3 regions of the Mycolicibacterium sp. YH-1 genome follow, and region 3 is predicted to be linked to each of the others. Evidence: predicted binding sites of a transcription regulator. Region 3 holds the regulator's gene; each other region holds the start of a gene.
The links. Region 3 encodes LexA, which represses DNA repair genes until DNA is damaged. Its sites were predicted from a motif close to CGAACANNTGTTCG; they were not measured.
Positions count from the first base shown of each region.

Region 1 (10,506 bases), 730 kb from region 3:
TGACGAGGCCATGGGTAGCACGTGGAGCTATCTCGACATCACCGCGCTCGGTCGCCAGGAGAACTGGGAGGACTCACCCGAGGGTTATCCGCAGACGCCGCCGTACGAGTGGTTGAACTGGCACGACGAGTACGGCACGGACCTGCCTGTGGCGCAGGGGTGGCTGGCACAGATCAACGCGCACGTCGACTAGGCGAGCCATCCCGGAGGGCGTCGATCGATCCACGGCGACGCCTGCTCGAGCTGGCGGGCGAGCTGAAGCAGGATCGTCTCGTCGGGCGCCATCAACTGCACGCCGATCGGCAGCCCCGTCGCGCTCATCCCGAGCGGTAGCGAGATCGCGGCCCAACCGGTGACGTTGGCGAGCGCGGTCCAGCCCGTCGTGGCGAACTCCACGTCGAAGAACCCCCTGGTGGTTCCACGCGGCTGATCGAGGAGCGCATATGGCGGTACCAACGTGAGCAACGTTGGCACCAGCAGCACGTCATGCCCAGACATGCCTGCGACGAAGCGTCGCGTCTGGTCATGCACGGCGTGGATCGCCCTGGCGTATGCCACACCGCTTGTCTCGAAGCCCTCGCGCACCATCACCCACGTGCTGGCCTCGAACTCGTCCTCGCGGGGTTCGCGACCGAGGTGCCCGGTGGCGAGGGCATGCAGTTCGGCATTGCTGACGGTGTGCAGCACCGCAATCGCGTCGGCCACCACGTCCGGATCGATTGTCGGCGCACCGGACGCGACGTGGTGCCCAAGATCGCTCAGCGTCGCGGCCACCGACTCGACCGCGGCGATGACTTCCGGATGGGTCGGCGACCCCGGGAATGGCGATCCGGTTGTGGTCAGAATCCGCTGTGGCGCAGGGGTTTCCGACATCGCCTGCAGGAACGGTGACCGCGGCAGCGGTGCCGTGTAGGGATCGCCAGGTGCAGACCCGGTCACGACATCCAACAACGCGGCACTGTCGCGCACCGTCCGCGTCAGCACATGCTCGTTGACGAGCCCCTCGAGCCCGTGGCCGCCGCCCGGCGCGAACGATGTTCGGCCCCGGCGCGGCTTGAGTCCGACGAGCCCGCAGCATGAGGCAGGCACACGGATCGAGCCGGTGCCGTCACCACCGGAGGCCGCGGGCACGACACCGGCGGCGACCGCAGCCGCAGAACCGCCACTGGACCCGCCGGGGCTGACATCCGGTGACCACGGGTTGACCGTCGGCCCGAACAGGGAGGGTTCGGTGGTGCAGTGGTTTCCCCACTCCGGCGTGTTGGTCTTGCCGAACACCACCAGACCAGCGTCCAGGTAGCGGTCCACGATCCACGCGGACTCGCCTGCCACGTGGGATCGCAACGCCCGCGAGCCCATCGCCTCGGGGGCGCCAGCGAGCGACGCCCCGAGATCCTTGAGCAGGAACGGCACCCCGGCCACCGGCCCCGCTGCCGCGTGCCGAAGCACCCCGGACTCGTCGAGCGCAGTCGCCTGTGCGCGACCCCGCTCGAACAGGTCGGTGATGACGGCATTGAGGGAGCGGGTCGCCTCGACGCGCAGGATCGCCGCGTCGAGCAGATCCGCCGCCCCCAACTCACCAGCCGCGACGAGCGAGGCCTGGTCGATCGCATCGATGGCCGACAATTCGACGGCCGAGTTCTGATCCATTGCCCCAGATCCTGGGGCCTGCCCCGGCCAACGGCAAGTCGATGCCGTTGGCCGGCGTCAGTTAGGCGGGCCGATCCGGTGTATCCGCCGAGGTCTCGGCGGCGGGGGCCGGGGACACCTTGGAGGCACCGTTCTTCTTGTCGATCACTCGTGTCTTGTAGAGGCTGGCAACGGTGGTGATCACCAGGGTCACGACGATGACGCCCAGGCTGGCCAGCGTCGGGATCTCGGGGACCGGCACATGCTCGCCGCCATTGATGAACGGCAGCTCGTTCTCGTGCAACGCGTGCAGGATCAGCTTCACGCCGATGAAGAACAGGATGAAGGCGAGCCCCTGCGACAGGTAGACCAGCCGCTTGAGCAGATCGCCCAGCAGGAAGTACAGCTGGCGCAGACCCATCAACGCGAACACGTTCGCGGTGAACACGATGTAGGGCTCCTGGGTGAGCCCGTAGATGGCGGGAATCGAGTCCAGCGCGAACAGCAGATCGGTGGTGCCCAACGCCACGATCACCAGGAACATGGGCGTCATCAGACGCTTGCCATCCTCCTTGATCCACATCTTGAGCCCATCCCACTTGTCGGTGAGCGTCAGATGCTTGCGGGCGAACCGAATCACACCGTTCTCGGCGTCGTCATCGTGTTCGGTGTCGCGGGCCAGCTTGATTGCGGTGTACACCAGGAACGCGCCGAATGCGTAGAAGATCCAGGAGAACTGGTTGATCGCGACCGCGCCCAGCGCGATGAAGATGCCGCGGAAGATCAGCGCCAGGATGATGCCGATCAGCAGCGCCTGCTGCTGGAACTTCCTGGGCACGTTGAAGCTCGCCATGATGATCAGGAAGATGAACAGGTTGTCCACCGAGAGGCTGTACTCGGTGAGCCAGCCGGCGAAGAACTCCACCCCGAACTGACTGCCGTGGAAGTACCAGACCCATATCCCGAACAGCACTGCAAGACCGACATAGAACGTCAGCGCTATCGCGCACTCACGGAATGTGGGTTCGTGAGGCCTGCGAGCGATGAAGATGATGTCGAATAGCAGCACTGCGAGCGTCACGCCAAGCGTGACGATCCATTCGATCTGGGTAACGTTCAAGAGCTTCCTCCGGTCGTCAAACACGGCTGAGGTCTCTGCCGCCGCAGAATGCGGCCCACGGCACCGGCTGTCCAAAGGTGGACAACGTGATGACGACACCGCGGCGAAGGAATACTCCCCTCAGCGATCAGTCTGTCAGAGGAACTCGGTCGTGGTGAAATTCGGGCAGCATTGGCTACTGCTCCGATGGCTCTGACCTGGAGGGTTTCGGGTTGCCGCGACTGGCCGCTGATGTGAGCCCCAGCGCGATGAACACGTCGAGCGCCGTGATGAACAGGCCCGCCCAGTACATCCACTTGATGGTCGGATCGGGCTGGGTGGCGAAGTAGACGATCAGGAAGATCGGACCGACGATGCCACACACGAAGACGAACGCCTGTACGCGTAGGTAGCGCCAGAACGTTTCCACGCGATCTCCCGTCGTAAGCGTCAGCTGAATGGTCCCCATATATTGCCTGCGTGTCCGGGTTCGGGGGCGACAACAGTGGCTAGGCTCCGAACGGCACGCCCCCATGACCCGCGATACCGAAGAGGTGACCGTGAACCTTGACCTGCTGACACCGACCGTAGAGATCGGACTCGTCACGACCGACCTCGACCCGATGGTCGCGTTCTACGAGGACTTCCTCGGCCTCGAGTTGCAGGGTGAGATTGAGTTCGCCGACGGACGGCAACGGCGATATGCGTTGGGGGCGAGCGTGATCAAGCTGGTCACCTACAACACGCCCCCTGCGCAACCGGTGATGCCCGGTGGCGGTAAGGCTCAGGCGGGGATGCGCTACCTCACCATCGGGGTGACCAACCTGCGCGAGACGGCCGCAAAGATCGAGGCGGCGGGCTATCAGGTCGTGGAACCGCCCACCGAGTTCGAACCGGTCCCCGGGATGGGCTGGATGTTCATCGCCGATCCCGACGGTAACTCGATCGAACTGTTCGGGACGCTCTGAGTCGCGTTCGATGCCGGGGACCGGCGCTCGGGCCAATTAGCATGGGGCTCTGACATTCTCGGCGGTTGATCACCGAGTTATCCACAGCGGCGTTTTCATCCACAGATGCCGATTTCGGTGCTGGCGCGTGTCCCGCACTGCGACTATTTTCGAATATGTGTTCGATGAATTCGTGTCAGTCGCAACCCGGGCCTCTGGTGGTGAGGCCGTGGCAGCGTGGGCGCGGGTCGAGTCCGCGGCCTGTGCACGGCGCCTGAGCGCCATGGTGGCGATACTCGACGTCCGCCAGTCCGCCGACGACTCCGCCTCGCGGGAACAGTGGTACTTGGACAACTGGGGAGCGGTCTGCGCCGAGATCGGTGCCGCCCAACAGATCACCTCCGCGGCGGCGTCGAATCAACTGCTGGTCGCGACATCGCTGCGCGACCGGCTGCCGAGGGTCGCGGCGGCCTTCTCCCAGGGCCAGCTGTCCTACCAGCTGGTGTCCACCGCGGTGTGGCGTACTGCCCTGATCAAGGATGCCGACGCCTTGCGTGCCGTTGACGCCGATCTGGCTGACGCGCTGACCGACTGGCCGCCGATGTCGAAGGAAAGGACGGTGGACGCGATCGACGTGTTCGTCGACCGCCACGACCCGCATGCGCTGCGCCGCACGCAGACACGGGCGCGCTCCCGCGGTGTCGACATCGACGTCGATGACGCCTCCGGTATCGCGACACTGTGGGGCGAGCTGTTCGCCCACGATGCCAAGGCACTGGGCCGGCGTCTCGATGGGCTGGCCGACACCGTGTGCGGGCGGGACCCCCGCACCCTCGATCAGCGTCGCGCCGACGCCCTCGGTGCACTGGCCACCGGAGCGGATCGGCTGACCTGCCTGTGCGATGACCCCGACTGCGCCGCCGCCGCACCGGTCCGCAGTTCGGCAGTGGTCTACGTCATCACCCGCGACGACACCCTCACCGACCAGGGTGACGTGACAGCGCGCCAGGACGCCGCTCTCGACGGCGAGCAGCCGCGCATGTTCGACAAGCCTGTGCGCGAACTGACCCTGGCTGAGGCGCTCACCGACACTGACCCCGGCGAGTTGGCGGCCACCGCACCCGGAGTGATGATCGACGGGCCCGTTCTGGCCGGCCCAATCATCCGCCGCCTGGCCCTGACCGCCGCGATCAAACACGTCCTGCACCCCGGGACCGCACCTCCGGAACCCCGTTACGTGCCGTCGATGGCACTGGCGGACTTCGTGCGCTGCCGCGACCTGACGTGCCGGTTCCCGGGCTGCGACGAACCGGCCACTGCCTGCGACCTCGACCACACGATTCCGTACCCTGTCGGGCCCACGTGTGCATCGAACCTGAAGTGCCTGTGCCGAAAACACCACCTGCTCAAAACCTTCTGGAGCGGTCAAGGCGGCTGGCACGACCGCCAAGACCCCGACGGCGCCGTCATCTGGACCGTGCCTGACGGTCAGACCTACCGCACCTGCCCGGGCAGCAGCGTGCTGTTCCCCGAACTGTGCGCCCCGACCGCACCCGTCGCCGCCAGCATCACGCGCATGACGCCGCACGCAACGGCCCCGGGTAGCGGGCTCACCATGCCCCGACGCGGCACCTCCCGAGCCCGTGCCCGTGCACATCGCATCGACGATGAACGCCGGCTCAACGAAACCGACCCGCAGTGTCAGCCCGCTGGCGCGGCACCACCCTTCTGACCAGTCGTGATCTGCGCTTTTACGCCACGGGCAGAGGCGTATTCTGGACGCACGGGTCGTGAACGTTGGTCTGCCGTCCAGCACAACGACGACATACCGGCTTCCTGGTACCGCGCGTCAACACCCTGTCTTGTCTCGGAGGCAGCGGCGACGAGCAGGAAGGAGACCAAAGGTGAATTTGAGGAGAACCGCGGCGACAGCAATGATCGCCGGTGCGCTTGGCGCTGCCTCCATTGGACTCGGAACAGGCTTGGCACAGGCTGATCCCGGTTGGGGTCCGGACATTCCATGGATTCCGGGCCCGGGAGACTGGGTTGACTGGGATCCGGGGGTCAATTGGGGCTCGCCCGGACAGGTCAAGAAGTGGTGCCCCTGGCAGTCCCCGCCCGGTCACTGGATTGGCGGTCCGCACGGGATTCCGTGCACCTAGGCGCGAGTCTCCCTGCGACGCTGCACTAACCGGTAATCACGACCGTTAGCGCGTTGCCGCTGCGTTCCACCTGCATGCCTGCGCGTTTGGCCACCGCCGCCACCTTCGCCGCATCGTCGGGCTCGGACCTGGAGCTGACGAGTGCACGCGCCAACCGCCCCTTGTGGGCCTTGTTGAAGTGGCTCACCACGACGCGGCTTCCGTCGGGGCGTTCCGACACCACGTCGACCGTGACTGCACCGGGCACCCGCGCCAGCGCCGCGTACGCGCCGGAGCGCAGATCGACGATCAGTTCATCGAGCGCCAGCGCGGCGAGTACGGGCTCCAGGACAGGTTTCCATCGGGCCGCCAAGGACGGCCGACCGGGCAACTTCGACCCGGCCGACAACCGATAGGCGGGAACTGCGTCGTCGGCGCGCAACAACCCGAACAGCGCAGAGCCCACCGCCAGTCGCGCTCGCGCCCTCGACGCCGTTGCCCCACTGAGGGATTCGACATCCAGGGCGTCGTAGAGAACGCCGGTGTAGCGATTGATCGCGGGCATGGTGCCCGCGGTGAGCAGGGCCGCGTTGCGGTCGATCTCGGCATCTTGGGCCGCCGAGATACCCAGGGCCTTTCGGCAGGTCGGCCGATCGGCCGCCAGGGCGACGAGTTCGCCCATCAACTCCGACCGCAGCGTGCCCAACTCTGGCGAGCCCAACGTCTCGAGGCGAAGTGGCGGCCCATCGCCGCCGTCACGTTTGGTCTCCGAAGGCGGCAGCAGGACGATCACGGGCGTTGAGGTTAACGGAGTGGGGATCAGCCATGCGCAAGCAGCAGTGGCACGCGCTGCTCGGCAGACGTCAGCGATCCGTGGTGGCCGATGAGCGAGGACTCGATGGGTTCCACGGTACGGCGCACCATCGCCGCCGAATCCCGGGCGGCCGCCACCACGTCACCGATCCGCATGCGCGTCTCATCGGATACCCGTGCGCCGAACCACCCGGCCGCGATCGCCTCGTCCCGCGACACCACCCACGCACGATCCGCGAGCGTCTCCTGCCACGCGGCGAGGACCGCGTCCGCGGCACCGGCGGCGGTGTAGACGTGGCGGGCGCGGGCCTCACCTCCGATGTCGGCGACACCGTCGAGCAGCAGGGGAGAGGCGTCGAGGTCGACGACACCGGCCGCGTCGACCGCGACCATGCCGTGATCGGCGACCACGGCGAGCAGACCGCCGGGCGGCAGGGTCTCCACCACCGACGCGACCAGGCGATCGACCTGCTGCAGCTGCGCGCGCCACGCATCAGACCCCGGGCCGTACAGGTGTCCCAACAGATCGAGGTCGGCGTGATAGCCGTAGCAGAAGCCGCCATCGGCGACGACGGCGCGCACACTGGCGGCGAGGTCACCGATCGCATGAACACCGACGTAGCGGCCGCCGCGCAGGACGGCGCGGGTCAGCCCGGAGTCGGCGAACTTCGCCGCGGAGATCACGCTGACGGCAAACCCGGCCGACGCGGCCCGCTCAAATGTGGTCGGAAGCGGTTGCACCCGTTCGGGTTCGACCGTCGCCCGCAGGTCGTCTCCCCACGGGTGGGGCCGCCAGCTCAGAGCGTTGACGACACCGGTTCCGGGCAGCAGGAAGCTGTATCCGACGATGCCGTGCTCACCGGACCTGCAGCCGGTGCCGACTGCGGCAAGACCCGCCGCGGTGGTGGACGGAAACCCGACGCTGATCGTCTGCCCCCGAAGTCCGGCCAGCACAGGTGCGTCGCCGGCGTGGGCGGCCAGCAGCTCGGCGCCGAGCCCGTCGATCAGCAGCACGCAGGCGCCGGAGACGTCACCCGGGAGCGCGATCGGGCTGGAGAAACCGGGCGCACCCATCGCGGTGAGAACCGCGGGAACCACATCACTGAGGTGCGCGAGATCCGGATCAGGCGACGGCAGCGTCATGACCGGCTCCTGGCGTGCACCGTCACCGCGTAGTCGCCTCCGGTGAACGGGTCGCGATTCCAGGTGGACCACCGGGCCACGGGCTGCAGACCCGCGGCCTCGGCGAGCTCGTCGTAGCGCTGCAGCGACAACCTGTCCGGCAGGATCTGAAAGCCAGCGACCAGAATCCCGCCGTCGACCAACCGCCCCGCGGCCGCCGCGAGGACGGCCCCCTCTGAGCCCGGGTCGACGAAGATCATCACATTGCCGGCGAGCACAACCAGGTCGAAGCGCTCGTCGGTGACCGCCGCCAGATCGGCGAGATCGGCCCGCAGCCAGCGGAGTTCGGGGGCCTTGTCGCGGGCGGTCGACAGCATGGCTGGGTCAACGTCGACACCGGTGACGCGGTAACCGCGGGTCGCCAGCTCGATTGCGACCCGACCCGTCCCGCAACCCGCGTCGAGCACGCGCGTGCCGCCCGCCTCGTGCAGCAGAGCGTCGACGAGGTCAGCCTCACCGTGGATGCTGCGGCCCTGTGCGGCCAGCGCTCGCCAGCGAGCGTCGTAATCGTCGCCCCGCGGCGCGTCCGAGTTCTGCCATCGGGTGATCATCGCGCCATCCTCGCATTCAGCCGGCGAGGATCGCGTCCCCCTTTATCGACACGGTCTTGCGCTCCAGCGGCTCGACTGCCGGACCACTCACGACCGCACCCTCGAGATCGAACCGGCTGCCATGGCACGGGCAGACGATATTCGCGTCGATCACCTCCGACACATTGCATCCGCGGTGCGGGCAGACCGACGAGAAGCCGTTGAAAGTCCCTGCGGTCGGTTGGGTGAGAACGAACTCGTCGACGATGATCCCGGACCCGACGGGCACATCGGACGTCTTCGCCAGCGGGGCGTCGGCGGCCGGTGAGCCCTCGCCTCCCACTGGGGCCGAACCCGTTGACGACTCGGCGGATTTGTCGTCGGCAGTGGCGCAGCCGGCGAGTGCGGTCGCGGCAAGGCCTAGGCCCGTACCGACGATCACGGTGCGGCGAGGTTGTCGAATCTCGTCCAGCGGCATGGAGGCCTCTTTCGTCGTTTGGCTGTGAGCCGATTGTGTACCCGTGCGCGCGGGGCGGCGCCGTGTTGAAGGAAAGTGATTTCGCTGTACTGGTGCATGTCTTTTCGTCCGGGCAGGCGCTCACCCGAAGCGGCGTTTGCTGGCGAGCGCCGGTGGCGTCGGGGTCTGCCATACACAGGAATCGCACAGTGTCGCGCTCACCCAAACGACTCCGGCACGCTGCTACCCTGCGATGGCTGCCGGTTGCCTGGTCGCCCCCGAGGGGTGGACCGCCCGGTGGCGTGACGCAAGGGCGCGAACGAAAAGCTGAAGTGATACGGAAAGAGTGTTGTGCGCAGCGGTGAGATCAAGGCTTTAACCGGCCTGCGGATCGTCGCCGCGGTGTGGGTGGTGCTCTTTCACTTTCGGCCGCTGCTGGGGGAGGCCGCACCGGATTTCGCCGCTGCGCTGGCTCCGCTGCTTGACGCCGGCGCGCAAGGCGTCGACCTCTTCTTCATCCTCAGTGGATTCGTGCTGACCTGGACGTACCTGGACAGGATGGGCCGTACCTGGTCCATGCGGGCCACACTTCGGTTCCTGTGGTTGCGCCTGGCTCGGGTGTGGCCGATTTACCTCGTCACACTGCATCTCGCAGCCTTGTGGATCATCTTCACGCTCAATGTCGGCCATGTGCCATCGGAGAACGTCGACACGTTGACGGCGACGAGCTACATTCGCCAACTGTTCTTGGTCCAGCTGTGGTACCAGCCGTTCTTCGACGGGACGAGCTGGAACGGCCCTGCCTGGTCGATCAGCGCCGAGTGGCTGGCCTACCTGTTGTTCGCGGGCATCGCCCTGGTGGTGTTCCGGATGGCACGGGCGACGCGGGCGCGCGGCCTGCTGCTGCTGGCGTTCGCTGCGTCCCTGCCACCGGTGATGCTGCTTCTGGCCTCCGGCGAGTTCTACACGCCATGGAGCTGGTTGCCGCGCATCGTCATGCAGTTCACCGCAGGCGCGCTGGCATGTGCCGCTGTCCGCAAGCTCAGACCCACCGACCGCACCCGCCAGGCCGCCGGCTACGCGTCAATCGTCCTGATCGCCGTGATCGTCGGCGCGCTGTACCACTTCAGCACCCATCCGGTGGCGACGGTTCGGGATGCGGGCGGGCTCATCGACGTGTTGTTCCTGCCGCTGGTGGTGGCCCTGTCCATAGGGGCGGGCAGCCTGCCGCGGCTGCTGTCGACGCGGGTGCTGGTCTACCTCGGCCAGATCTCGTTCGCCCTCTACATGGTGCACGAACTCATCCACACGGCCTGGACCTGGGCGGCCAAGCAGTTCGAGATCACCCTCACCGGTGGCGCTGGGAAGCTCATCGTCGTGGGGCTGATCGCGGCGGCCATCGCGTTCTCGAGCCTGATGTATCACCTGGTCGAAGAGCCCGCGCGACGATGGATGCGCCGGATGGTCGACGTCAGGGAAGTTGCCGCGGACACCCGCGGCGATGAGGGGAAGGGCCCGTCGAGCGGCGGCAGACTGCATCCGGTCGACACCGCGCACGACACACGATCCGAGGCCTTGTCGGCCCGCGCCGGATGAACTGGAGGATAGCTGTGGGTCGTGTCGCCGCCGCCGTCGTGGCGCTCGTCGTCATCTCCGGTGCGTTGCTCACGCCGAGTTCGACATCGTCCCAAAACGCGCCGCCGCACCC
Region 1 is NZ_CP092915.1:3,454,233-3,464,738, forward strand. Features, by position in the region: gene L0M16_RS16115 (DUF899 domain-containing protein) at 1-193, shown strand, start outside; gene L0M16_RS16120 (amidase) at 190-1,650, opposite strand; gene L0M16_RS16125 (TerC family protein) at 1,712-2,749, opposite strand; gene L0M16_RS16130 (hypothetical protein) at 2,925-3,158, opposite strand; gene L0M16_RS16135 (VOC family protein) at 3,283-3,696, shown strand; gene L0M16_RS16140 (HNH endonuclease signature motif containing protein) at 3,869-5,407, shown strand; gene yaaA (peroxide stress protein YaaA) at 5,863-6,609, opposite strand; gene L0M16_RS16150 (alkaline phosphatase family protein) at 6,636-7,772, opposite strand; gene L0M16_RS16155 (class I SAM-dependent DNA methyltransferase) at 7,769-8,362, opposite strand; gene L0M16_RS16160 (QcrA and Rieske domain-containing protein) at 8,379-8,819, opposite strand; gene L0M16_RS16165 (acyltransferase family protein) at 9,150-10,394, shown strand; gene L0M16_RS16170 (Rv0518 family GDSL lipase) at 10,391-10,506, shown strand, end outside.
Region 1: the regulator LexA is predicted to act here: its motif matches at 3,847-3,860, upstream of L0M16_RS16140 (HNH endonuclease signature motif containing protein).

Region 2 (10,506 bases), 1.9 Mb from region 3:
GCACGTCGTCGGCGACCACCAGCAAGGGCGCGCCGCCCGCTTCGCTCTTCAGCCCGTTGACGACCTCGGCCAGTTGAGCCGATCTGGACGTGCCTGCGGAAGTGGTCCACCTCGCGAACGGCCCCATGACGATCGCGCGACCGGCCGAGGTTCCGGCGACGCGCCGTACGGCCCAGCCCCGTGCGGCCAGGTCGGTGGCTGCTTCGCGGGCCAGGCGCGTCTTGCCCACGCCGGCGTTGCCCGCGATCAGGACGCCGCGGTGCGCATCGCCGAGGACGGTGTCGACTACGCTGCGCAGTTCCACGTCTCGGCCGGTTAGCGGCCACCCAGCATTCACGTTGCTGATCGTATGGCCCGCGGCTGATCGGTGGTGGTTATCCACGTCGCCTGGTTGGTGCTCAACCCGGGTCGGGGTCAGCCCGTCGCGTTGGCGGTAGGCCACGCGCTCGTTGTTTCCCCTCTCGCTCGAGGATTTCGGCCAAAAGGGCGCGACCGGACAGGGCGGCGCCCCCGGCAACTCTGGCTAACGAGTTGTCGTCTTGAGGACTCCTTCGCGCATGAACGAGTCATCGCTCTGTCACCATGAGACGGTGACCGATCACAGGACCGAACACGCCGCGCAGCGTCACGTCCGCAAGCTCTCGACGCCCCGCGCGGCGGCGTTGGCGGGCGTGTTGTTCGCGCTCCTCTTCGGTGCCGCCCTGGTGCTGATCCGCACCTCGCTGCCCGAGGGTGGTGAGCGGGGTTCGCAGTGGGTCGACGGCTCGAGCACCAGACTCCGGATCGCCGCACTGCTCATGCCGTTGGCGGGTATCGCCTTTCTGTGGTTCCTCGGTGTGATTCGTGACGGACTCGGCAAGTACGAGGACAAGTTCTTCGCGACGGTGTTCCTCGGGAGTGGGCTGCTGTTCCTGGCGATGATGTTCGTCTCGACGGCTGTCGGGGTGGCGCTTGTGGATAGCAGCCGGCTCATGGGCGATGAAGGCGTCCACGATGGGATGGCGGCGTTCGGCCGGGAACTGGTGACCACGCTGAGCAATACCTATGCCCTGCGGATGGGCGCGGTGTTCATGATCTCGCTCGCCACGATCTGGCTGAGGACGAGGCTGATGCCGACGTGGCTGGTCGCCGGCACCTATGCCGTCGCCGTGGCCCTGTTGGTCGGCAGTGACTTCAGCACGTGGGTGACGTTGGCGTTCCCGGTGTGGGTGTTGGTGGTGAGCCTGCTCGCGCTGGTCCGGGCAGGCGTCATCGACCTGCACTGGCACGACGATCACGACGACGTCAGTCCACGTGCAGCACCGAAGCTGGACAGGTCCTGACCGCCTCGCGGGCCCGGTCCTGCTCGGCCTCGGGCACATCCTCCGCAAGGACGATCACCACGCCGTCGTCGTCCTGATCGAACAACACATCCGAGATCATCACGCAGTTGCCCGACGCGATGCAGTCGTCCCGATCGGCGCTCAGCTTCATCACCACATCACCACCTCAATCACCAGCTGACCAACAACGAACGTAGTCCGTAAATGAAGTGGAACTCGCGGAACTCGACGTTCTCGAAGTCGTCTGCCAGCGCCAGGTTGGGGAACCGGCGAAACAGTGCGGGCCACGCGATCCGCATCTCCATGCGCGCCAGGGGTGCGCCGAGGCAGTGGTGCACGCCGTGGCCGAAGGCGAGATGTCCGGGTGCGCCGCGGCTGACATCGAGAATGTCTGGCGCATCGATGAATTCGGGATCTCGGTTGCCTGCCGGCAGCGATGCGAAGACCAGCTGGTGTGCCGGGATCGGTACGCCGCCCACCTCGACGTCGGCCGTGGTGATCCGAGGAATCGAGGTCTGCACGATGGACAGCCAGCGCAGAAGTTCCTCGATTGCGGGGCCGACCGCATCCGGGTCGTCGCGCACCGCCGCGAGCTGGTCGGGGTGGCGCAGCAGCGCCAGGGTGCCCAACCCGAGCATGTTCGACGTGGTCTCGTGCCCAGCCAACAGCAGCAGACCCGCGATGCCGACGAGTTCGTTGTCCGTCAGCTCATCGCCGTGGTCACGGACCAGCATGCCCAGGATGTCCTCGCCCGGACTGCGGCGGGCGCTGGAGACCAGCGTGTGCATGTAGTCGCGGGCCTCACGCTGCGTGTCGATCCGATCCTGCACGGGCAACGACAGGTCGAGCTGGCGATTGGCGCGTTTCTGGAAGTCATCACGGTCGGCGTAGGGCACGCCGAGCAGTTCGCAGATCACCAGCGACGGGATGGGCAGGGCGAACGACTCGACCAGATCCCCGGGCGATCCCGCGGCCTCCATCGCGTCGAGGTGATCCTCGACGATCTCGGTGATCCGCGGTTCCAGTCGCTTGATGCGACGGATGGTGAACTCGGAGGTGAGCATCCGGCGCAGCCGTTGGTGCTCGGGCGGGTCGAGCCCCAGCAGGTTTCCCGCGCGTTGGGCCTCCTGGTCCTCCACCGGGGTGTCGGGTGCGCCGGGCAGGACGAATCCCGGCGGGCGCGTGTTGGAGAAGTGCACGTGATCTGACAGCACTGCCTTGACGTCCTCGTGGCGGGTGACGAGGTAGACCTGCATGCCAAAGGAGTTGACGACCTTCGTGACGCCCTCGCGGATGCGGATCTCACCGAGTTCAGGTATCGGGTCGAAGCCGTTGCGCCGCATGTGCACCGGGGGCGGTGGGGTCGTCTGGGTCATGCTCTCGACGGTACCGACGCCGCCGACCGCCCGGTGAAGACCGCGGTCAGCGCCGCGCGACTCCGTCGAACGGTGTATTCCGTGCCCACGTTGGCATCGGCTAGACGGGGTCGTCATCTTGGTCGGGGTTGTCCTCGGGTGGGTGCAGCATGCGTTCGGGGTGGTGCAGGTCGTTGACTCTGGTTTGGCCGGTGTCCAGGTGTGGTGGTGGGATCCATTCGGTGCGGCCGTCTTTGCGTTTTCGGGTGCTCCACTCGGTTAGCTCGATGAGACGGTTGTCGGGTCCGCAGGCCAGGGTGAGGTCGTCGATGTTGGTCTGGCCGCCGTTCTTCCAGTCCGCGACGGCGTGGTGGGCCTGGCATGTGTAGCCCGAGGCTGTGCAGCCGGGTCGGGTGCAGCCACGGTCTTTTGCGTAGAGCACGATGCGTTGTGCGCCGGTGGCGCAGCGTCGGGTGCGCCCGAGGTAGAGGGCCGCTTCGGTGTGTTGGTCGAACACCGCGAGGTAGTGGAAGGCGTGGGATGCCTGTGCGATGACGTCGGCCATGGGTAGTCGGGTGCCGCCGGCGGTGATGGCGTGCCCGGTCCCGGATTCGAGCTGTTGCAGGGTGGTGGTGACGATGATGGTGGTCGGTAGCCCGTGGTGCTGACCGAGCTGTCCTGAGCACAGCAGGTTGCGGCCCATGGCGAGTAGGGCGTCGTGGTTGCGTTGGTATTGGGTGCGGTCATCGCTGTCGATGGCGGCGTCGGTGGGTTCGCCGTCGATGGTGGGTGTGAGGTCGTTGGGGTTGCACATCCCGGGCTTGCCCCATTTGGCGAGGATCGGTTCGAGAGTGGCGCGCAGTTCGGGGGTGAGGTGTCCGCTGATACGGCTCAGCCCGTCACCGCCCTGGTTGCCGATCGAGATGCCGCGGCGGCGGTCGCGTTGGGCGTCGGTGTAGTCGCCGTCGGGGTGTAGCAGCGCGAGCAGCAGAGCAGTGGCACTGCGCAGACCCTCGGGGCTCTGTTTGGCGGCCACACGCACCAGGTCGGTCTCGGCGTCGGTGCGGGTCTGGGTGTCGATGTGCTCGGGTAGGTCGGCGAAGAACTTGCGGATGATCGCGATGTGTTCGGTGTTGATCTGGCCGCGGGCCTGAGCGGCGGCGGTGTTCTCCAAAACGGGTGGCAGGGGTTGGCCGGTCAGGGTGCGCCGCGGCGCGAGGTCGGCGGCGGTGTCGATGCGCTTGCTGGCCTCGTTGACGCTGATCCGCAGCCGGAAGGCCACCAGCTTTCGCAGTGTGGTGTCGCCGAGTTCGACGGGGTTGGCCTCGGTGGCGAGTCGGTTGAGGATGCGGTACTCGGCAACTGGTGCCCGGCGGGCGTCGTGTTCGAGGTAATCGAGCAGTTCGAGGAGTTCCGGGTGGGTCAGGGCGTCGAGGTCGAGGGCCGCGACTGTGTCGCGGGCGGCGCGCAGCGCCTGCACGGCGGTGGCGACGGGACCCGATGACATACCTCGAACATACGTGCGATGACCGACGGGAATCTCAGATTTGTGACACGTGAAACCAAAGGGGCAGACGAGTTTTCGCTAATTCGTCGAACGTGAAGATGATGACGACTCAGCCGGCGCTAGCGGTCTGGACGCAGCGCGGGCCACCAGATTCGTGGACCGATCAACGTGAACAGTGCGGGGATGATCACGGTTCGGACCACGAAGGTGTCCAGCAGGATGCCGAGACCAACGATGATGCCGATCTGGGTCAGCACGATGAGCGGCAGCACGCCGAGAACGCAGAACACTGCTGCCAGAACGATTCCCGCGCTCGTGATCACCGCGCCAGTGGCCGACACGGCGCGCACGATGCCATCGCGGGTGCCGTGCTCGGGGGTCTCCTCGCGGGCCCGGGTGACCAGGAAGATGGTGTAGTCGACACCGAGGGCCACCAGAAACAGGAACGCGTACAACGGTGTCGTGTTGTCCAGCGCGGGAAATCCGAAGGCGTGCACGCTGACCCAGCCGCCGAGGCCGAGCGCGGCGAGCGCGCTGAGCACGGTGACCGCAACCAGTACCAGCGGGGCCAGCGCCGCGCGCAGCAGCACATACAGCACCACCAGCACGACCACCAGGATCGCGGGCACCACGACGCGCAAGTCGCGCTCCGCCGAGGCTCGCGCGTCCCGGGCCGACGCGTCGGACCCACCGACGAGTGCCTCGCCGTCGACGTCGTGCACCGAGGCCCGCAGCGAGTCGATGGTGTCGAAGGCCTCATCCGATCCCGGTGCGGCATCGAGCACCACCGACCACTGCGTGAGGCCTGATGGTGACTGCCCCGAGGGCTGGGCCGACACCACGCCGGGAGTTGAGACGATGGCCTGGCGGATCGCGTCGTCTGAGGCGGTCGCCGCGACGACGCGGGTGGGATCGGTCAGGCCACTGGGGAAGTGCGCGGCCAGCGTCTGGTACCCCGTGACCGATTCGGCCTGCACGCGAAACTGTTCGGTCTGCGACAACCCGATCGGGGTGCCGATCAGGCCGGTGCACAGCAGTGCGAGCGCGGCGATCGACACACCGGCGACTTGGCCTGGCCGCCGTGCCACGCCGTCGGCGATGCGGTGCCAGAAGCCCGTCGTCGTCAGGGGTTCAGCGCCGACCTCCGGCACGAACGGCCAGAACAAGCGCTTACCGAAGAGCGCGAGCGCCGGCGGCAGCACCAGGAGCACGAAAACCGCCGCGACCACCAGACCCGCTGCGGCCTGCACGCCGAGGCTGCGGGTGCTCGGCGAGGACGCCAGCAGCAGGGTGAGAAGCGCAAGCACCACCGTCGCGTTACTGGCGATGATGGCGGGTCCGGCATGACGCCGCGCCGTCGCGAGGGCCGCACGGTGATCGCTCTCTCGCCCGAGTTCCTCCCGGTAGCGGGAGATGAGCAGCAGCGCGTAATTGGTGCCCGCGCCGAACACCAGGACGCTGGTGATACCCGACGTCGAGCCGTCGGGAGTCGTCCCCACCCCGGTGGCGATCGCCGCACCGATCACCGATCCGACGCGGTCAGCCAGTGCGATCACCAACAGCGGCACCAGCCACAGCACGGGCGATCGGTAGGTGATGATGAGCAGTAGCGCGACCACCGCTGCGGTCACGGCGAGCAGGGTGATGTTGGCGCCGCTGAACGAGTTCGCGATATCGGCGCCGAACGCCGGTCCGCCGGTGACCTCGGTGCGCAGATCCGATGGCAGACCGTCTGCTGCCGCCGCCCGCAGTGATGTGACGGCGTCGTTCAGGGCGAAGCCCGAGAGTTCTCCCCGAAGCGGGATCGTCGCGACCGCGGACTGTCCGTCCTGGGAGACCACGACGGGCGGCGCGCCATCGGCGTCACCCGCGGCCAGGACCCGGGCGCGCGCCGCATCGGTGGCGGCGAGGTCGGCCGGCGACAGTGCGGCACCGTCGGGCCGCGTGACGACCAAGATTGCTGGAACTGCGTCGCCCTGAGGGAACTCTGGGCGTGTGCTATCCGCCCGGGCCGATTCGGAGTTCGCTGGTACGGCTACTGGCGACGTTGAATCGGTGTCGGATCCGCCGAGCAGAACCAGGGTCGCCACCGATACGAGCAGAACCACGAGGGCGATCAGGCCGTGCAGGCGTGAGGACATCGATTCAATCTTTCAGTATTCAAACAAAGGATCAAGGTTCGGTGGTTGAATCAGCGGAATATGTTGGAAAGCCAACTCTGCCAAAGGAACCGCAAGCGCAATGCCGGAATCAGGGCCGCCAGGAGATGAGCGACTCCGAATGGAACGTGTCATCTCGGCCGACCTCCGAGAACTCACATCGGAGTCCGATTGGATATCGCGTGCCTTCGCGGTACGTAATAATGTGTCCGCCAACGAATTTCGGGCATTGCTGTTCGTTATGATCGCCGAGCACTCGGGGGTTCGGATGACAGCGGGCGACCTTCGCAAGAACATGGGGTTGTCGGGGGCCGCGATCACCTACCTGGTGGAGCGGATGGCCGAGAACGGGCACCTCCGACGAGAGATGGATCCCACCGACCGACGCAAGGTGATCCTGCGCTACGGCGACCACGGTTGGGACGTTGCCCGCGAGTTCTTCGCCCGGCTCGGTGAGCACACCCACGCCGCACTCGCGGATTTGCCCGATGAGGACCTGCGTGCCGCCCACCGCACCTTCGGGGCGCTGGTGGCAGGCATGCGGGCATACCGTGCCGAGATGCCGACCGTGGTCGGTCAGGACTGAAGTCTCGGCCTACTCACGGTCGCGATTGAGCGCGGCCTCCTCCAGATCCAGGCCCCGCAGCAGCGCACGCAACACCTCGTCATCGATCGAGCCCTCGTCGCGCTGGGAGATGAACGACTCACGCTCGGCCGCCAGCATCGCCAGGCGAAGCCTGCGGAACGTGGCCGCCGGGCTCTCGCCGATCTCGTCGTCGCCGCGGCCCAGCTCCTCCCACGCGGCGTCGCTGCGCCGCTCGTTCCACGCCCGAAGGATCTTGGGCGTGTGCTCGTGGATGATCACCCCTGGCCTGTCCTCCGCGAGCAGCTCGTCGAGCCGTCGTGACGCCGCCTGTGTGGCCCTGGTCTGTGCCGCCGCGGCCTCGAGCGCATCGCGTGCGCTGTCATCGCTCGGCACGTCGAGCACCTTGATGAACCACGGCAGTGTCAGCCCATGCAGCAGCAGCGTGCCGACCACGACGACGAACGTCAGGAAGACGAGCTGGGGCCGACCGGGGAACGCGTCACCGGAGAGCGTCGTCATCGGCACCGCGAACGCCGCGGCCAGTGACACCACGCCGCGCATGCCAGCCCACGCGACGATGAACACCTGCGCCGATGTCGGCCTCGGTTCCCTCTCGCGGATGCGGGCCGACAGCATGCGGGGCACATATGCGAACGCGTACACCCACACGATGCGCACCACGATGACCGTCGCCAGCACCGCCACCGATGCGGTGGCCAGCACCGAGGCCCTGATACCGGCCAGCTCGTCGATCACGGTGGGCAGCTGCAGGCCGATCAGCAGGAACGCGAAGGACTCCAGCACCAACTGCACGGCCCTCCACACCGCGGTGTCCTGCAGCCGGGTGGCGTAACTCGCCCGCGTGGAGCGCTGGCCGAGGAGCAGTGCGGCGATCACCACCGCGATAACGCCCGAACCGTGCACCTGCTCGGCGAGGAAGTAGATGAAGAACGGCGCCACCAGACCGATCGCGCTCTCGACAAGCGGATCGTTCAACCATGTCCGGATGTGGTCGATGATCAACCCGAGCACGCCGCCGACGACCACGCCGCCGACCGCTGCGAGCGCGAACGTGCCGAGCCCGCTGCCCCACGTCGCCGCGGTGCCGATCGCCGCGGCCAGGGCGACCTTGTAGGCCGTCAGCGCGGTCGCGTCGTTGAGCAGGCTCTCGCCACCCAGCAGCGTCATGATCTGGCGCGGCAAGCCGAGCCTGCGTCCCACCGCCGTCGCCGACACCGCGTCGGGAGGCGCGACTATCGCACCAAGGGTCAGCGCCGCCGCGATCGTCAGCTCCGGCACGGTGTGGAAGGCAACCACCCCAACTGCGAACGTCGTCGCCAACGGAAGTCCGACGGCCAGCAGCCCAATCGGCCGCAGGTTCTTGCGCAGCGCGACGTAGCTGCTCTCCAGCCCCGCCGACCACAGCAGCGGCGGCAGGATCACGAACAGCACCAGTTCCGGCTCGAGTTCGATACCGCGCAGGCCGGGCAGCATGCCTGCCCCGAGGCCGGCCACCACCAGCGCCAGCGGCGCCGACACGTCATACCGTCGCGCCACCGCCGCCAACAACACCGACACGACCAGCACTGCGAGTAGCGATGCAGCCACGTGGTCCCACCTCTCTGCCCATCACACCTATGCCGTTTGCGCGGTCGGTCCGACCTATCCTGATCAGCATGCGGAGGAGAACGCGGGGGCGCGACACGAATTCCCCGCCACAGACCTGCGAGCATCTGTCGGCCGCCGCCGATCTCGCCGAACCGGAGCCACTCACCCCTGGCGTGTGTCAGGAGTGTCACGAACTCGGCGAGAGTACCTGGGCACACCTGCGGATGTGCCTCACCTGCGGACACGTGGGCTGCTGCGACTCCAGCCCGTACCGCCATGCCGCCGCCCACTTCCACGCCAGCGATCACCCGGTGATGCGCTCGGTCGAACCCGGTGAGACGTGGCGTTGGTGCTACATCGACATCCGGCTGGACGCGGGGTCTGGCAGGGTGGACAACCGATGAGTGAGACACGCGCGGACCCGCCCGTAGTGATGGTTCTCGGCACGACGCCGGCCGGAGGCGAGCTGGCCCTCGCGTTCCAGCGGCTGGGAGTTGGGGTGGCCCTGGTGGAGATCCTGGACGCCGCGGCCGTCATCGCCAAGATGGCGGAGGTGAAGCCGCGCTACGTGGTCGCGGCGTCGCCCGACGTGCCACCCGAGATCCTGATCGCCGCCGCGGAGACCGAGAACGTCGACGTGTTTCCGACGCCGCGCGGCGCACGGCTGAGCCTGGACCGCGAGGGTCTGCGCAAGTTGGCCGCCGATGAGCTCGGGCTGCCGACGGTGCCGTTCTGGTTCGCCGGTTCGGCCGAGGAACTCGACGCCGTGGCGCGCCATGCGGGCTTCCCCCTGGTGGTGTCGCCCGTCGCCGGCCAGTCGACAGCGGGTAGCTCGGTCCTGACCCGGCCCGAGGACGTCGAGGCGGCCTGGAAGCTTGCGACGGCCGGAGGCGGTTCACCGCAGCGCGTGGTGGCCGAGACCGTCGTCGAGGTCGACGACGAGGTGACGCTGCTCACGGCACGCAGCATCGCGCCGTCCGGGCCGACCGTGGCCTTCTGCGAACCGATCGGCCACCGCCGATCTGACGGTGGTCCGCTGGAGAGCTGGCAGCCACACCAGATGTCGCCCGCCGCGCTGGACGCCGCGCGTTCGATCGCGGCGCGCATCGTCAACTCGCTGGGCGGGCGCGGTCTGTTCAGCGTCGAACTGCTGGTGCGCGGTGACGAGGTCTACTTCTCCGGCGTCCGGCCGCGTCCCGAGGACGTGGGTCTGCTGACGCTGCGCTCACAACGGCTCTCGCAGTTCGAGCTGCACGCCAGGGCGATCCTCGGGGTCTCGCTCGACACCATCATGATCTCGCCGGCCGCCGCCGAGGTGCTCGAGGGCGGGACGACGACAGTCGGTGTGCTCAGCGAGGCGCTGGAGGTCCCCGAGAGCGACGTGCGGGTGAGCGACAACGGGGCGATCGCCATCGCCACCGCACCCGATGTGGTGCGGGCACGTGACCGTGCGCACCGGGTGTCCAGCGTTCTGCGGGCGCCATGACAGGCGCCGAGCCGGACGACGAGTCCGAGTCCACCCGGCCCACCATGGCGCCGTTCCTCGGGGCGCTTGCGGTAATCGTGCTCGTCGTGAGCGGAATCGTTGCTCTGGGCGCCTTCGAAGATGACGGGCCCACCCCCGAGCAGGAGGTGGGCCGCGCCGCGGTCGCCCAGAACGACGCGCTGCAGCGTGCCGCCTATCAGGACTTCGTCACCTACACCTGTGCCGAGCAGCACGGGAGTGAAGCTGAAGTGCTTGCCCGCCAACGCGATTCGTCCGCCGCTCGCGGTGAGCGCTACGTCGACGGCGTGTCTAACGTGCAGATCGACGACGATGTCGCGACGGCCACGGTGACCTATCACTTCGACAAGGCGCCCGACACCAAGGTGCCCGCCGAGATGAAGTTCGCGCGCGACGGGCAGGCCTGGAAGGTGTGTTCGCCCGGCCCCAGCTAGGTATGGGACACTCGCGATCGTGAGCTACGCG
Region 2 is NZ_CP092915.1:6,078,102-6,088,607, reverse strand. Features, by position in the region: gene L0M16_RS28845 (helix-turn-helix transcriptional regulator) at 1-337, opposite strand, end outside; gene L0M16_RS28840 (hypothetical protein) at 591-1,322, shown strand; gene L0M16_RS28835 (ferredoxin) at 1,285-1,473, opposite strand; gene L0M16_RS28830 (cytochrome P450) at 1,493-2,698, opposite strand; gene L0M16_RS28825 (HNH endonuclease signature motif containing protein) at 2,799-4,184, opposite strand; gene L0M16_RS28820 (MMPL family transporter) at 4,304-6,325, opposite strand; gene L0M16_RS28815 (MarR family winged helix-turn-helix transcriptional regulator) at 6,465-6,929, shown strand; gene L0M16_RS28810 (Na+/H+ antiporter) at 6,939-8,537, opposite strand; gene L0M16_RS28805 (UBP-type zinc finger domain-containing protein) at 8,606-8,941, shown strand; gene L0M16_RS28800 (ATP-grasp domain-containing protein) at 8,938-10,023, shown strand; gene L0M16_RS28795 (Rv0361 family membrane protein) at 10,020-10,475, shown strand; gene L0M16_RS28790 (rhodanese-like domain-containing protein) at 10,495-10,506, shown strand, end outside.
Region 2: the regulator LexA is predicted to act here: its motif matches at 4,189-4,202, upstream of L0M16_RS28825 (HNH endonuclease signature motif containing protein).

Region 3 (10,506 bases):
AACCGTGGCCGCGGTCGTCGCAGCGCTGCGTCATGGCAACACGGAAACCGGAACCCTGCGCGTGCGCATCCCCGGCGGTGAGGTCGAGGTCAGCATCACCGACGCCTCCAGCTTCCTGCGCGGACCCTCGGTGCTGGTGGCTCACGGCGAGGTCTCCGAGCAGTGGTGGCGGGCGCAGTAGCGGAAAATCGGATGCACGAGGCAACCCCGAAAGGGCACCATCAGTAATTACATGACTCATCCAAAGATCCCGAGCACGGGCGAACTCGACCTCGAAGACCGCGTCGCACTGCGCCGCGTGGCGGGTCTGTCCACCGAACTCGAAGATGTCTCCGAAGTCGAGTACCGCCAGTTGCGGCTCGAAAGGGTCGTCCTGGTCGGCGTCTGGACCGACGGCAGCGCCGCCGATGCCGATGCCAGCATGGCCGAACTCGCCGCACTTGCCGAAACCGCGGGCTCCGAGGTCCTCGAGGGCCTGGTCCAGCGGCGCGACAAACCCGATCCGTCGACGTACATCGGCTCCGGTAAGGCGGCCGAACTGCGCGAGATCGTGGAGGCCACCGGCGCGGACACCGTCATCTGCGACGGCGAGCTGAGCCCTGCCCAGCTCAACGCGCTGGAGAAGGCCGTCAAGGTCAAGGTCATCGACCGCACGGCCCTGATCCTCGACATCTTCGCCCAGCACGCAACCAGTCGAGAGGGCAAGGCGCAGGTCGCCTTTGCGCAAATGGAGTACATGCTGCCCAGGCTTCGCGGCTGGGGCGAGTCGATGTCCCGTCAGGGCGGCGGCGCGGGCGGCAGCGGCGGCGGTGTGGGCACGCGTGGACCCGGTGAGACCAAGATCGAGACCGATCGTCGCCGGATTCGTGAGCGGATGTCGAAGCTGCGCCGCGAGATCAAGGACATGAAGAAGATCCGCGACACCCAGCGCGGCCGTCGGGTGCAGAGCGATGTCGCAGCGATTGCGATCGTCGGCTACACCAACGCGGGCAAGTCGAGCCTGCTCAATGCGCTCACCGGTGCAGGTGTCCTGGTCGAGAACGCACTGTTCGCAACGCTCGAACCCACCACGCGCCGTGGACAGTTCGACGACGGTCGACCGTTCGTGCTGACCGACACCGTCGGCTTCGTCCGGCACCTGCCCACCCAGCTGGTGGAGGCGTTCCGCTCGACGCTGGAGGAGGTCGTCCACGCCGACCTGCTGGTCCACGTCGTCGACGGTTCCGATGCCAACCCACTGGCGCAGATCAGCGCGGTGCGCGCGGTCGTCAGCGATGTGGCCACGGAGTATGACGAGGCACCGGCCGCAGAGCTGTTGGTGGTCAACAAGACCGACGCTGCAAGCGATCTCACGTTGGCCCACCTGCGGCGAGCGTTGCCCGACGCGGTGTTCGTCTCGGCGCACACCGGCGACGGGCTGGACCGGCTGCGCACGCGGATGGCCGAAATGGTCACGCCCACCGATGAGTCCGTCGACGTCACGATTCCGTATGACCGGGGTGACCTCGTCGCGCGGGTCCACGCCGACGGACGCATCGACGCCACCGAACACACTGATGACGGCACGCGGATCAAGGCGCGGGTGCCCAAGTCGTTGGCCGCCGGACTGCGCGAGTTCGCGACGTACTAGTTGCCAGGCCTGAGCCGATAGCTGACGTCGAACAGTTCATCGGCGGGAGTGGTCATAACCCTTTGGGCCAGTCGGGATTTCAGTTCGTCGAGCCGCCGCTCCTGCTGGTCGGTTCGCTCCTGCGTGCGGGCCAGGTCGATGAACTCGTCGTCGACGAACCCATCGCGCAACAGAAGCGTCACCGTGGCATCGCCGAGGCCCACCTCGAACACGAAGTCCTCGACCAGGCTGCCGCGGTCAGGGCGAATCAGCGTGCGGTCGACCGTGAATCGCTCGTCGGTGACGGCGCGGGTCACGGCTTCGAAGCAGTCGCGGGCACCGGGACCCCGGAACGCGGTCGCGATGGTGACCGCACGCCGTTGCGGTGGTGCGTCGGGGGAGAGTGCCGCGAAGGCGACGCGCAGTGACTGGAACGCGATCGCGACGCCGGCGGGTGAGTGCGGTCCGGCGTAGCGCAGTGCATCGTCGAACGTGAACTCCAGCGTCTCGCCGCGCTCCTGGACGGAGACCGACTCAGTCACTGTGCCTTCCCGTTTCGACAACGTGAGGTGGCATGTGCGCCCGCACCGGGGGTAGCGGATCGGTGAACGGCTCGATCTCGACCAGCACGTGCGCGCCGGTGCATCCCTTGGCCAGCGATGACGTGCCGATGTCGGCCGTCAGCACGTTGGGGTTGCCATGAACACACATCGCACCCGGGTCGGTGGGGTCCTGAGGGTCGTACCAGGCGCCGGTGGACAGTTGCACCACATGGGGCCGCAGGGCCTCGTCCACCACGACGCCGGCCAGGCACGCGCCCCGGTCATTGAAGACGCGGACCACGTCACCGTCGGACAGGTTCCGCGCAGCCGCATCGGCGGGGTTCATCCGGATCGGTTCGCGGCCCTGCACTTTGGAGTGCTGACTGGTGGCGCCGCCGTCGAGCTGCCCGTGCAACCGGGTCGCGGGCTGATTGGCCAGCAGGTGCAGGGGATAGCTCGCGGCCCGTTCGCCACCCAGCCATTCCGATGGCTCATACCAGGTGGGGTGACCGGCGCAGTCGTCGTAGCCGAATCCGTCGATATCGGACGAGAAGATCTCGATGCGGCCGCTCGGTGTCCCCAGTCGGTGGTCGACGGGGTCGGCGCGGAAGTCGGCGAGCAGGGTCAGACCGTCCTCGGTGGGCAGGCGCAGTGAGCCCGCAGCCCAGAAGTCATCGAAGCTGGGCACCGTGAAATCCAGTTCCGCCGACCACTTGTCGTAGAGGTGCACCAGCCACTGTTGGGCGGTGCGGCCCTCGGTGAACTGCTCACCGAAACCGAGTCGCTCCGCGAGGGCGGCGAACGTCGTGTAGTCGTCGCGCGAGTCGGCGTGGGGCGCTGCGAGGGCGGGCATGGCCACCAGGAGGGGGTCGTTGCGTGAACCCGAGTAGTCGTCGCGTTCGAACGCGGTGGTTGAGGGCACCACGATGTCGGCGTGCTTGGCCATCGCCGTCCAGTAGGGGTCGTGCACAACCACGGTTTCGGGGCGCGCCAGCGCACGCCGCAGTCGCGGGATGTTCTGGTGGTGGTGAAACGGGTTGCCGCCGGCCCAGTACACCAGTCGGATGTCGGGGTAGGTCAAACGACGGCCGTTGAAGTCGAATGTCTCGCCCGGGTGCAGCAGCATATCGCTGACCGCGGCCACCGGGATGAACGTCCGCACCGGGTTCATACCTTGCGGCAGGGTGGGCAACCGGCACCGAAGCGGCGGTAGTCCCGGCTCGTTCATCGATCCGTAGCCGTGCCCGAAACCACCTCCGGCAAGCCCGATCTGGCCGAGCATCGCCGCGAGGACCAGGCCCATCCACGGTGCCTGCTCGCCGTGCCGGACGCGTTGCAGAGACCAGCTCACGGTGACGATCGTCCGGCTCGACGCCATGCGCCTGGCGAGCGCGATCAGGTCGTCGGCGCGCAGACCGCTGATGTCCGCTGCCCACTGCGGCGACTTGGGCACCCCGTCGTCGACGCCGAGCAGGTAGCGCTCGAAGCGCTCGTATCCGGTGCAGTAGCGATCGAGAAACTCACGGTCGGCCAGGGACTCGGTGGCAAGCACGTGCGCGAGCGCGAGCATGATCGCCACGTCGGTGCCGGGTCTCGGCGCCAGCCATTCGCAGTCACCCTCGACGTCGTCGCGCAGGGGTGAGATCGACACGATCTGGCCGCCGCGATCACGCAGGCGGCGCAGGGCATCCCGGGTCGGGTGGGCGGTGGTGCCGCCGTGGTTGATGCCGGTGTTCTTCAGGGCGATGCCTCCGAAGCACACCATCAGATCGGTGTGTTCGGCGATGACGTTCCAGTCGGTGGACCGCTTGAACAGGTCGTCATGGGTGCCGACGACGCGCGGCATGATCACCCCGGTGGCACCGAGGCTGTAGGAGTGTCGCGAGAAGCTGTAGCCGCCCAGCAGATTCAGGAAGCGGTGAACCTGGCTCTGTGCGTGATGGAACCGCCCTGCACTGGCCCAGCCGTACGAGCCGCCATAGATGGCCTCGTTGCCGTGCGCGCCGACCACGCGGCGCAGTTCGTCGGCCAGCAGCTCGGTCAGCTCGTCCCACGACACGGCGACGAACTCCTCGGTGCCGCGTAGATCGGTGGGCCCGGGTCCGTTCTCCAGCCAGCCGCGGCGCACGGCGGGCCCAGTCACCCGCGAGCGGTGCCGCAGGGACCCGGGCAGGTTCCCCAACAGGGGAGAGGGATCGGCATCGCCTGCCATCGGCCGAACCGAGGTGATCTCGCCGTCGGTGACGTCGGCGGTGAACGCGCCCCAGTGCGTGAGACTCGAACCGGAGACCATGCCGATGATCTTAGGGGCCGCGACAACGGTACCGCGGGTATCAACCATCCGGTTGGGTGGGATAGGGTTGTGGGCAAAATCCAGCCCGTCGATCCGGAGGTCCTTCATGGCCGCGTCCAGCCAGGTGATCAAGTTCGAGCGCACTCTCTTTGAGCCCGAGCACGAACTGTTCCGTGACGCATTTCGTGCCTTCCTGGAGCGCCACGTCGCCCCGTTCCACGAACAGTGGGAGAAGGACAAGATCGTCGACCGCGGTATCTGGCTCGAGGCGGGCAAGCAGGGCTTCCTCGGCATGTCCGTGCCCGAGGAGTACGGCGGCGGCGGAAACCCGGACTTCCGCTACAACGTCGTCATCACCGAGGAGACCACCGTCGGCCGTTACAGCGGTCTGGGCTTCGCGCTGCACAACGACGTCGTCGCGCCGTACCTGCTGCGGCTGGCCACCGAGGAGCAGAAGCAGCGTTGGCTGCCAGGCTTCTGCTCGGGTGAGCTGATCACCGCGATCGCGATGACCGAACCGGGCACCGGAAGCGACCTGCAGGGCATCAAGTCCCGTGCGGTCAAGCAGGAGGACGGCAGCTGGATCCTGAACGGTGCCAAGACGTTCATCACCAACGGTGTCCACGCCGACCTGGTCATCGTCGTGGCCTGCACTGACCCCGACAAGGGCGCGCTGGGCTTCTCGCTGCTGGTCGTCGAACGCGGCATGGAGGGCTTCGAGCGCGGCCGCCACCTCGACAAGATCGGCCTGGACGCCCAGGACACCGCCGAGCTGTCGTTCGTCGATGTGAGGGTGCCCGCCGAGAACCTGCTGGGCGAAGAGGGATCGGGCTTCGTCTACCTGATGCAGAACCTGCCCCAGGAGCGCATCAGCATCGCCGTGGTGGCCGCCGCGGGCATGGCGGAGGTGCTTGAGCAGACGCTGCAGTACACCAAGGAACGCAAGGCGTTCGGCAAGCCGATCGGCAGCTTCCAGAACACCCGTTTCACGCTCGCCGAGCTGTCCACCGAGGCCACCGTCGTCCGGATGATGGTCGACCAGTTCATTGAGCTGCACCTCGAGGAGAAGCTGACCGTCGAACAGGCCGCGATGGCCAAGTGGTTCTCCACCGAGGCTCAGGTCCGCCTCAACGACCGCTGCCTGCAACTGCACGGTGGGTACGGCTACATGCGCGAGTATCCGGTGGCACGGGCCTTCCTGGACTCCCGGATCCAGACGATCTACGGCGGCACGACCGAGATCATGAAGGAGATCATCGGCCGTAGCCTCGGCGTCTGATGGCCCGAAATCGACGCGCGAGGGGCCCGCAGTCGCCGTGTGGGTGACGCGACACTTACACGCCACGGCCTGGATATCCCTCAAGATTGACGTCGCCTGACGCAAGGTTGACGGACGCGACACTTGCAGAGAACCCTCAGTGTGTCGCGGGGAGGAACGATGACTGGGCTGCAAAACCTGCTGGGCAGGTTCGTGGGGCGCTCGAGTGTGGCGCTCGTATTGGTTGCTGCTGTCGTGGCGTTTGCCCCGATGGCGCCGATCGCGTGGGCGACGCCCGAGGGTGACGCCGACGCCGCGATCACACAGGTCTGGGATGCCAACGGTGGTGACACCGGCACCTTGGGTCCCAAGGACGGTGGCGTCTATGCCGTCGGGGCTGGCTTCGGACAGAACTTTGCCGGCGGGCGGATCTTCTTCACCCCGGAGACCGGTGCGCGCATCATGCAGGGCGCGATTCTGGACAAGTATCTGGCGCTCGGCGGGCCCGCTGAGAGTGATCTGGGCTTCCCGAACATCGATGAGGGTGCGGGCCGGGCGCCCGACAGCCGCAACACGACGTTCAGCGCGGTCGACAAGCCGGTCATCTTCTTCACCCCCGACACCGGTGCCAGGGTGGTCCGTGGCGCCATCAACGCGGCGTGGGACGCGCTTGGTGGATCAGCGGGTGTTCTCGGTGTGCCGACGGAGGACGAGGTCTACCGCGGTGAGGTGGTGTCTCAGAAGTTCACCGGTGGCGAGCTGTCGTGGAACCGGAGCACCAAGACCTTCACGACCACCCCGCCGGAGCTGGCCGATCAGCTCAAGGGTCTCGAGATCCCGGGTGATGCGACGTCGGAGATCAATGCGGCGCGCCGCGCCGCGGGTGGGCCGCTTGGCCCACTCGGCGCTCCCGACGGACCGCCGCAACCGGTTGGCGACGGCAACCTGGTGCAGGCGTTCAGCGGCGGCAAGATCTTCTACAGCCCCGCCCACGGCGCCGATGTGATCACTGGCCAGCTGCTGGAGAAGTACGAGAGCGTGGGCGGGCCGACGGGTGACCTCGGCTTCCCGATCGCCTCCGAGGCCGATGGTGGTCTCGCCCCCGCCAGCCGGATCGCGAAGTTCGCCGCCCCCGACGAACCGGTGATCTTCTGGACGCCGGACTTCGGCGCGGTGATCGTGCGCGGCGCGATGAACGCGGCCTGGGCCAAACTCGGCGGCGCGACCGGCGATCTCGGTGCGCCGACCGCCGATCAGGCCGAGAACGGCGATGTGATCACCCAGAAGTTCGCCAACGGGGCGATCACGTTCGACCGTGCGAGCAACGAGTTCTCCACCGAGCCGCCGAATCTGGCCAACGCGCTCGCGGGTCTCGCGGTGCCCGGTCAGGACGCCCCGAGGGCACCCCAGGCCACCGGGCCGGTAGGCGATGACGGCGGGAAGCCGTGGTATCAGAAGTGGTGGTGGGCGCTCGCCCTCATACCCGTTCTCGTACTGGTGGGTGCCGTGGTCGTCGCGGTGATCTTGAACCGGCGGCGCGGTGAGGACCGCGCACCGATGGACCGCTTCGACGAGTACGACGACTATGACGACGACGATCGTGACGTTCATGATCACGATGACGACGACGAGGGCAGTGACTTCGCGTCCGGCCCGATGCCGTCGGCGGGCCCGACACCGGCCAGCCAGCAGCAGCCCTATGTTCCGTTGAGCGCGTGGGCGATGCCGAAGGACGACGAGGGCGGTGACGCCGCGACGCCTGCCGCGTCCGTGCCGCCGGAGGTTCCCGCCGCACGTTCGTTGGACGGTGGATTCTCCCTCGATCAGGACGCGATCGACACGAAGCCCAACCTCATTGTGAGCGTCGTCGAGGAGCGCGACTCCACCGACGAGGCGGCCATGGAGGACTCGGAGGCGTCGGAGGTCTGGGCGGACACCGAGGCCGTCGACGATGACGTCGAGGCCGCGGACGCCGCTGAGGCCGTCGATCCCGCAGCGGTGGATCATCCAGACGAGGCTCGCCCAGAGGAGGTCGAGGCCGTTAGCGGCCCGCCTAGCGGTCGCCACGCGGCCATACAGCTCGATGAGCCCGCGCCGGCTCAGACGTCGTTGCGGCTGGCCTCCGATGAGGGTGATGGTGCCCCTGCCGGATATCCGATCAAGGCCGACACCAAGACGGGTCTGTACTGGCTACCCGGTTCGGAGCAGTACGACCGAGTGAAGGCCGAGGTCTGGTTCGCCAGTGAGGAATTCGCTCTGACGAACGGCTTCGTCAGAGGCTGACGCGGCCGGCCGCCGTCACACCTTGCGGAGAACGGTGACGACCTTGCCCAGGATGGCCGCGTCGTTACCGGGGATCGGGTCGAACACCGGGTTGTGCGGCATCAGCCAGACCTGTCCCCGGGTGCGCTTGAACGTCTTGACCGTCGCCTCGCCGTCGATCATGGCGGCCACGATGTCGCCGTTGTCGGCCACATTCTGCTGACGCACGACCACCCAGTCGCCGTCGCAGATCGCGGCGTCGATCATCGACTCGCCGACGACCTTGAGAAGGAACAGCGATCCCTCGCCGACGAGTTCGCGCGGCAGCGGGAAGACGTCCTCCACCGCCTCTTCGGCGAGGATCGGACCACCCGCGGCGATCCGGCCGAGGACGGGTACGAAGGTGGGCTCGGGCAGCGTGTCCGACCCGGCGACGTCGGTGGTCACGATCGGAGTCACCATGTCGTCGGAACCGCGCACGTCCACCGCGCGGGGCCGGTTGGCGTCGCGCCGCAGGAAGCCCTTGCGCTCCAACGTGCGCAGTTGGTGTGCGACCGATGACGTCGAGGTCAGGCCGACGGCATCACCGATCTCTCGGATGCTCGGTGGATATCCCCTTGTGGTGACCGAATTGCGGATGACCTCGAGGATGGTGCGCTGACGTTCGGTCAGCGCGGCGTCACGGCGCACAGGTGTGTCGTCGCTTCCGTCTCGTGTGTCGCTGCTGTCACTCATGGTGGCGAATCTAGTCCTGTCAATCCCGATAATCAAACATGTGTTCGACGCGTGTCGGGAGCGGCGCGTGACGGCCGGAACTTGTCGGTGGGCGCCGATATCGTTTGCAACAGTTCGATCACATGTTCTATTCATCGAACACCTGAGCGATTATATTTCGAACACACAAGCGAACACACGCTCCGGCGCTTCACCGAAAGGCTCGAAGATGACCATCATCACCAGGGAGAACCCGACCGATCTCATCGCTCGCCCGGTGCGGCGACGCCCCGACGCGTCGCGGGGTCCGCAACGCCGTCGGCCGGCCGCGGAGCCGCTGCGGTACCGCGGCACCGGCGTTCTGATGTCGCGGGCTTCGCACCGACGCAAGCCCATCACACCGGTCACGACAGTGCTGCTGGCGCTGATGGCAGCTGGCATCACGGTGTGGCTCGGACTCGTGGCCCAGTTCGGCGCCCCGCCCGAGGTGCCCCAGCCCGTGCCGGGCCAACTGGCCGTCGTCCAGGTGCAAATGGGGGAGTCGCTGCAGCAGCTTGCTCGTCGCGTGGCCCCCGATGCGCCCACCGGTGCGGTCGTTGATCAGATCCGTGAGCTCAACGAATTGGATTCCGCCGCGGTCGATGCCGGGCAGACGCTCATCGCCCCCGTGGGCTGACGTGCGCCGTGCGCCGTGAACCCTGCGTCCGTGCGACGGTACGCTCGTATGCGACCGGGTTGCCCGGACTGGCCATAGGCGGCGAAGGAGCGGTGATGCACTGTCCGTTCTGCCGTCACCCTGACTCCAGAGTGGTCGACTCCCGTGAGGCCGATGAGGGGCAGGCCATCCGCCGCCGCCGCTCGTGCCCGGAGTGCGGCAAGCGTTTCACCACCGTCGAGACCGCCGTGTTGGCGGTCGTCAAGCGCAGCGGGGTCACCGAACCGTTCAGTCGGGAGAAGGTGATCAAGGGCGTCCGCCGGGCCTGCCAGGGCCGACAGGTCGACGACGATGCGCTGAACCTCCTGGCTCAGCAGGTCGAGGACGCCGTCCGCGCCGCCGGATCACCCGAGGTTGCCAGTAACGAGGTCGGGCTGGCGATTCTGGGCCCACTACGAGACCTCGACGAGGTGGCCTATCTGCGGTTCGCCTCGGTGTACCGGTCGTTCTCCTCGGCCGATGACTTCGAACGCGAGATCGAGGCGCTGCGCGCGCACCGCAAGGTCGCCCCTTCCAGCTGACCGGGCGAGCGGGTCAGTCGATCTGCCTGGTGCCGTCGTCGACGACCCGGCCTGCGACCTTCACCCAGCCCTGTGCGTCCCACGACGTGCGAATGTGTGAACCCTTGCCCTGCGTGATAGAGAGATCGCGACTCAGGTAGTCCGTCATGCGCACGGCCGCCGAACCGGTGGCCTCGTCCTCGGGAATGCCGAAGTGGCTGGCGAACATCCGCGACCGGATGGCGCCGGCGGCCCGATCGCTCCACGACCACACGTAGTGCTCGACGTCCTCGGCGTAGTCATCTGGATCGGCGGCCAGTACCTCGTCGATCGATGACATTTCGTAGATAAGGAACTCCGGTGCCCACTCCGCGCGTGCGGTGATCGTGGTGAACTCACCGTCGGGCGCAGACTGGTGCTCGACCTGCACCACCCCGGCGGGCACCTGCAGCGTTTTGACCGGCGTCCCGCGGTTGCGCAGCCACCAACCCGCTCCCACGGTCGGATGCCCCGCGAACGGAAGCTCGGTCGTCGGGGTGAAGATGTGCGCTATGGCGGTGGTGGCTCCTGGTGCCGGCAGTCCGACGAAAATGGTTTCGCTGTAACCCAATTG
Region 3 is NZ_CP092915.1:4,186,625-4,197,130, reverse strand. Features, by position in the region: gene dapF (diaminopimelate epimerase) at 1-181, shown strand, start outside; gene hflX (GTPase HflX) at 233-1,630, shown strand; gene L0M16_RS19665 (hypothetical protein) at 1,627-2,151, opposite strand; gene L0M16_RS19660 (molybdopterin guanine dinucleotide-containing S/N-oxide reductase) at 2,144-4,444, opposite strand; gene L0M16_RS19655 (acyl-CoA dehydrogenase family protein) at 4,551-5,723, shown strand; gene L0M16_RS19650 (LGFP repeat-containing protein) at 5,883-7,985, shown strand; gene lexA (transcriptional repressor LexA) at 8,001-8,699, opposite strand; gene L0M16_RS19640 (LysM peptidoglycan-binding domain-containing protein) at 8,908-9,354, shown strand; gene nrdR (transcriptional regulator NrdR) at 9,450-9,914, shown strand; gene L0M16_RS19630 (PhzF family protein) at 9,928-10,506, opposite strand, start outside.